DNA from 2 places in the Rhizobium sp. BR 249 genome. Region 1 is predicted to be linked to the other one. Evidence: predicted binding sites of a transcription regulator. Region 1 holds the regulator's gene; the other holds the start of a gene.
The links. Region 1 encodes LexA, which represses DNA repair genes until DNA is damaged. Its sites were predicted from a motif close to TGTTCNNNNTGTGTTCNG; they were not measured.

Region 1 (3,415 bases):
CCGGCTCTCCATCTGGCAGGGGCCGGCGATCAAGGACAGGCGGCCGGTATTGGAAAAGGTGACCTGGCCGTTGCCTTCGCCAACCTTGACTTCGGAATTGGTATTGGAGCTCATCGTGGTTCCTCGAAGGCGAAGAGCGTGCCCTGACCGGGCGCGGGCTTCACCAGAATGCGATTGTTCTTGCGCGTGTAGGTCACCCCGTTAGCAGCCAAATGCGCTTCTGTCACGGCAAGATCGGCGACATTGAAGAGGATTGCCCGGCCCCGCAGGCCGCGCTCGGCGGATGAGACGGCGATCTCGAAATAGGCCTCAAGCCCTTCCGGCGTCATCAGGCTGATTCTCGCATTCGATGCCGCGATATTGACGCCGAAACCGGTTTTCTCGACTGCCGATTGCGCCGCGGCAAGGCTGACGAAGGCGCCGAAGGCCGCTGGTTCCGGGGCTGAAAGCGCCACCTCGGCAATTCCCGTGACGCCATTGGCATGTTTCTCCAGCGCACCACGATCGGCCGGCAGCGGGTTGATGCGCTGACAGGTGAACAGGAAGAGATCGGGCGCGCGCAGATCGCCCGCAAAGGCCAATTTGAAGCTGCCGACGCTCTCCGAACCATCCGGCATCTTCATCGGCCGGCTGAACTCCAACATCTCGCCGGCGCTCGATCCCCTGGTGGCGAACTTCTTATGATCGAGGGTGGAATTCTCGGTGGCGAAGACGATTGCCGAAAGCCCCTCCTCGCCGCAGCGGAAGCGGAAAGCCTGGTTGCGGGCGGTGAAGACATTGCCTTTCCGCGCCGATGCCTCGCTCTCCTCGACGCTCGCAACGCCGAGCGGCTCCAGATAGGTTTTGTCGGCGAAGAAGACGCAGGCATTTTCCGTTCCAAAGGGATGGCGCGCATCGGCGGCAACGGTGAAACCGAGCTTGCCGAGCCTCTCGCGCGCAAGATCGATATTGACGACCGGCAGCACGACATGATCCAGCGGGTGCGGCTTGGCATGCTCGTTCATCGGTTCCTCTCCCTGAAATGGCAAGAGATGTGCGACAGCGCACTCTCAATTCAAGACTTGCCTGCCAAATCCCGCAAATGAAAATAAAAATCGCAACGAGTTGATGGGAAGTTTTACGGAAATTTAGCTACTTGCGGAACACATATGGAACATATAGTGTCTGTTCTGGATTTGTTTCAATCACGGGGTCTGACGTCGATGCTCACGCGCAAACAACAGGAGCTACTCCTTTTCATTCATGAGCGCATGAAGGAATCCGGCGTTCCACCGTCTTTCGACGAGATGAAGGATGCCTTGGATCTCGCCTCGAAATCCGGCATTCACCGCTTGATCACGGCGCTCGAGGAGCGTGGCTTCATTCGCCGCCTACCGAACCGCGCCCGCGCCCTCGAAGTGATCAAGCTTCCGGAGGCCTACAGCCCCAGCATCCAGCCCCGGCGCGGTTTTTCGCCGAGCGTCATCGAAGGCAGCCTCGGCAAGCCCCAGCCGGTCGCCGCTCCCGCTCCTGCAAAGCCCGTCGCCGACAACGGCAACTCGGTCTCCGTGCCCGTCATGGGCCGCATCGCCGCCGGCGTTCCGATCTCGGCGATCCAGAACAACACCCACGACATCGTGGTTCCGGCCGATATGCTCGGCAATGGTGAACACTATGCGCTGGAGGTCAAAGGCGATTCGATGATCGACGCCGGTATCTTCGATGGCGACACCGTGATCATTCGCAATGGGAGCACCGCCAGCCCTGGCGACATCGTCGTGGCCCTCGTCGACGACGAGGAAGCGACGCTCAAACGCTTCCGCCGCAAAGGCGCTTCCATCGCGCTCGAAGCGGCCAACCCGGCTTACGAAACCCGTATCTTCGGGCCGGATCGCGTCAAGGTTCAGGGCAAGCTCGTCGGCCTCATTCGCCGCTATCATTGACACCGGGCGGGCTGGATTCGGCAAAACTCCCGCTGCGCCAATCATAAGCGCGATGGCGCATCCACGGCCGCGACAGCGTGCTGAATGCGGTGACGGTCTGCGGACCGTCATCCGTAAAGCGCAACTCGACGGAACCGGTCCGGCGCAGCGTCTCGCCAGTGAAGAGCGTCGCGCGTGAACGGCAGCGGTCGAACCGCAGCCGCACCGGCGTCACGACGATATTGCCCACATCGCAGGCCGGGCCGAGATAGGCGGCGTTGTCGATGACGGTTACGACTTTTCCATTTGCCAGCCGCGATATGCACCAGGCCTTCTTAACGCAGGAAAAGCGGTTGGCCTCGCCGTTTGCCGCGGCCGCCTGCATCGCGCTCCTCGCTTCCTCCCGCTGATCCGGGGAAAGCTGCAGACGCCGATCGTCTGCCTCGGGGATAGCGGGGCCATCCAGCATCTTCGGCGAATGATGGGTCGGCAGGACCAGCGCTCTCTGCCACTGATCGAAAATGAAATTCGGCGGCCTTTCGCGAGTGGAGGCCATGGCTGCGGCCTCAACGATCCCGACAAGACCGCCATCCTCCGAAATGACAAGGTCCGGCGAGTGGGCGGATGGAAGAACAAGCAAAACGAGCGTCGAAGCCGTCATGACGGCGGTGCCGATACGGCGCAGGCGCGTGCGCAAGAGCGTCATGAGCAGGAAGCCGGCAACGGCAACAGCGAAGTACCAGCCGGGCAAACGGCCGATCCCGATGCCGCCACCCCAGCCGGAAACCGTCTTTGCGACCGCGATCACCAGGTCGAGGCCAAATCCGACCACCTTCCAGGGCAGTGCGTCCAGACCGAAAGGCATGAGCAGCATTGCCAACAGGCCGGCGGGCATGACGATGAAGGAGATGATGGGTATCGTCGCGAGGTTTGCCGGCAAGCCGTAAGCCGTCAGGCGATGAAAATGCTCGATCGAAAAGAGCGCGGTCGAAAAGCCGCCGATCAACGAAGTTAGGAAGACGCCGGCAAAGAAGCCTCCGACCGCAACGAAGGGCCGAACGATCGGCAGTTTCAGAAAGGCATTTTCACGGACGCGCCGATCCTTCCAGAGCTGATAACCCGATACCAGCGCCAGCGTCGCGGCAAAGGACATCTGGAAGCTCGGACCCAATACCTCGGACGGTGAGATGGCAATGATGACCAGCGCGGACAGCGCGACATTGCGCAGGCTGATCGACGGCCGGTCGAAGAAGACGGCGATCAGCATGACGGCCATCATGATGAAGGCGCGTTCGGCCGAGACGGCGAAGCCGGAGATCAGAAAATAGGCGGTAACGGCGAGCAGCGCGCCGCCGGCGGCGATCTTCTTCGTTGGATAGGCCTGGGCGATACCGGGAAAGAGGCTGAGCAGCATTCGAAAGCCGACGAAGAAGATGCCGGCAGACAACGCCATGTTGAGACCCGATATGGCGATGATATGGGCAAGTCCGGACTGGCGCAGCGCCTCCGTCGTC
Region 2 (3,415 bases), on a different contig from region 1:
GCTTGGCCTTGGCCTGCAGGTAGGCGGAGTAGTTGCCTTCGTAGGGGATGCCGCGGCCGCGGTCGAGTTCCAGGATCCAGCCGGTGACGTTATCCAGGAAGTAGCGGTCGTGGGTAATCATCATCACGGCGCCGGGATAGTCGCGCAGATGCTTTTCGAGCCAGGCGATGGTTTCGGCGTCCAGATGGTTGGTCGGTTCGTCGAGCAGCAGCAGGTCCGGCTGCGACAGCAGCAGGCGGCAGAGCGCGATACGGCGGCGCTCACCACCGGAAAGGCTGGTGACTTCGGCGTCGCGCGGCGGGCAGCGCAGGGCTTCCATCGCCATCTCGACCTGGCTTTCCAGATCCCAGAGGTTCTGGCTGTCGATGATGTCCTGGAGCTTGGCGCCCTCTTCCGCCGTCTCGTCGGAATAGTTCATCATCAGTTCGTTGTAGCGATCGACGATGGCCGTCTTGGAGGCAACGCCTTCCATGACGTTCTCGAACACGGTCTTGTTCGGATCGAGTTTCGGCTCCTGCTCGAGATAGCCGACCGTGGCACCCTCGGCGAGCCAGGCTTCGCCGGTATATTCCTTGTCCTGGCCGGCAATGATGCGCAGCACGGTGGATTTACCGGCGCCGTTCGGGCCGAGGATGCCGATCTTGGCATCGGGGTAGAAGGAAAGGTGGATATTCTCCAGGATCTTCTTGTTGCCGTAGGCCTTGTTGAGGCCGGACATGTGGTAGATGAACTGACGTGCCATACTGCGCTGCTCCGGGCGGGAAACTTCGATTGTGCCGCTATGTAGGCGAAACAGCGCCTGCGGGCAACGCCGAAACCCGGTTTAGGCAGGATTTCCGGTCAGAAGCCCGCAGCGTCGACGACGCCCTCATTGCAGCCGAACGAGGTTTTTCCCGCTCCCTGGATGAGATCGCCGAGGGCCGCGGTTTTTGCCGATGCCGTCCCCGCGTCCTGGGAAAGCCCGATCGTCAGCTCGCTGATCACCCTGACATTGCCGGCCCGGCGGCAGCTCATCTTGACGCGGTCGCCGGCCCCAGGCCCGAAGCTCTTGTCGAAAGCCGCCTTGATCGCCTCGGCCTTGACGGTCTTGCCGATATTGGCGGCAAAGAGATCGCGCACCGCCGAGGCATTGAGCGCGGTCAGCAGATGCATGCTGACGCCGAAATAATCTTCCGCACTCATCTTCGTGCAGGTACCGTGCTTGACCCATTCATGCCGGTCCAGGCCGGATTGCGTGCCGGGCATCGCTTTTGCGAGCGCGGCTTGAGTCTCGGACGCCAGCGTCACCGCCGGCAGTTTGTTCCAGTCGCCGTCCTTGTCCACGCTTTTCTGGTCGTCGCTCACGCCGCAGTAATCCTGCTTCATCGGCCAGAGCCCGTGCAGCGAGAAGTTCGTCGCATCAGGACGCTCACCTGTCTGGCTCGCACATTCGGCTTTCTTCTGGTTGGTCTGGCAGAAGGCGGGCTGCCAGCTCGCAGCCAGAATGAAGCGGGTGCGCCCGCCGCCCTCCTGCGCCGTGGCGGCGCCGGCAAGAACCATCGACACGGCAAACGCCAGGGAACGCAACTGCATGCTGATCATTTCAACCCCCAAAAGAACAATACAGGAACAAATAAGCACGAAGCATGAAAGCCCGCAACCCTGAATCGCAGCAAGGTCGTAAAATTGTTATCGGATAAATCAAACGCTGATGTTGCATTTACTGGCCGATCTGGTCTCTTGCGACAGGGAGGATCTGCATGTTTTCAGATACGCAAAGGCTGGCCTTGCCGGAGGCGTCGCTCGCCTATCACCATGCCGAGGCTGCCGCGCCGGCGCGCGGCATCCTGTTGATATCGCACGGGCTCGCCGAACATTCGAAGCGCTACCGCGTCTTTGCCGAGACGATGACGGCGCGCGGCTATCACGTCTACGCCCATGATCATCGCGGTCATGGCGAGACGACGGCGCCCGACGCGCCGATCGGCCGCTTCGCCCGGCGCGGCGGCGTCGAAAGGGTGATCGGCGACGTCATCGCCATGCGCGCCCACGCAACCTCCCGTCATCCGGGCCTGCCGGTGATCCTCTTCGGCCATTCGATGGGCGGCCTCATTGCCCTCAATGCCGCGGTCACGGCTCCGGGCGACTTCGACGCCGTCGCCGTCTGGAACTCGAATTTCGCCGTCGGGCTTGCCGGCCGCGCCGCCCAGGCAATCCTGCTGGCCGAGCGCATGCTGAAGGGCTCCGACGTGCCGAGCGGACTTCTGCCGAAACTCACCTTCGGCGCCTGGGGCAAATCGATTCCCGGCCGCCGCACCGAGTTCGACTGGCTGTCGCGTCTTCCCCATGAAGTCGACAAATATGTCGCCGATCCGCTCTGCGGCTTCGACGCCTCGGTCTCCCTCTGGCTCGACGTCTTCGAGCTGACCTTCCGCGCCCCGCAGAAGGTCCGCCTCGACCGGCTGGCGCGCGACATGCCGATCCATCTCGTCGGCGGCGGAGAGGACCCGGCAACGGAACGTGGAAAAGCCATTCTCTGGTTGTCAAACCATTTGAAAGGCCACGGCTTCTCCCGTATCAGCACCGTGATATATCAGGATATGCGGCACGAAACGCTGAACGAGATCGGCGCGGAGGCTGCAACCGCAGCTTTCGCGGACTGGTGCGACGAAACCGTCGCCGGATCGCAAACGGCCAAATCCTGAGCAATAGGGATTCCATCATGAGCAGCACGACCGCCCGCCCCGCTTCGTCCACCTCCGAGGTGACGACGGGACTCGCGCTGATGTTTCTTTCGGTGATGTTCTCGCCGCTCATCGATATTTTCGCCAAGCTTGCCGTCGTCACCGTCCCCTCCGCCGAGGTCACTGCCGGCCGCTTCGTCGTGCAGGCGCTCTGCATGCTGCCGATCGTGATATGGCGGCGCAGTTTTGCCGATTTCTCCTGGCGCCAAAGCCTGTTCCATGCCATCCGCGGCGCGATCATCACCATCTCGATGATCTCTTTCGTCACCACGCTGAAATACATGGCGGTCGCCGACGCGATTGCGATCTTCTTCGTCGAGCCGATCATGGTGACGATCCTCGGCGGCATTTTCCTGAAGGAAACCATCGGCTGGCGGCGCTATACGGCCTGCGGCGTCGGCTTCTTCGGGGCGATGCTGATCATCCAGCCGAGTTTCGAGGAGGTCGGCTACATCGCGCTCCTGCCCGTCGTCAGCGCACTCTGCATCGCAATCTTCGTCCTGATGACCCGCGTCCTCTCGCATAGGGAAGATCCCTGGGCGATGCAGTTCCAGATGGGCATCTGGGGTCTCATCTTTTGCGCGCTCCTGCTTTTTATCGGCAACGGAAGCGGCTCCGATCTCTTCGACCCCGTCATGCCCGTGGGCAGCGCCTGGTTCTACGTCGCCGGCGTCGGCGCCATGGCCGCGATC

Region 2: QD408_RS10005 (ribonuclease T2 family protein) is a predicted target of LexA. The motif match lies at 1,594-1,611, and genes of this name have one in related genera.

Annotation. Positions count from the first base shown of each region.
Region 1 is NZ_JARWKX010000022.1:37,123-40,537, forward strand. Features, by position in the region: gene kdsA (3-deoxy-8-phosphooctulonate synthase) at 1-114, opposite strand, end outside; gene QD408_RS20030 (VOC family protein) at 111-1,004, opposite strand; gene lexA (transcriptional repressor LexA) at 1,203-1,922, shown strand; gene QD408_RS20040 (ComEC/Rec2 family competence protein) at 1,903-3,415, opposite strand, start outside.
Region 2 is NZ_JARWKX010000008.1:114,462-117,876, forward strand. Features, by position in the region: gene ettA (energy-dependent translational throttle protein EttA) at 1-742, opposite strand, end outside; gene QD408_RS10005 (ribonuclease T2 family protein) at 841-1,581, opposite strand; gene QD408_RS10010 (alpha/beta fold hydrolase) at 1,740-2,684, shown strand; gene QD408_RS10015 (DMT family transporter) at 2,702-3,415, shown strand, end outside.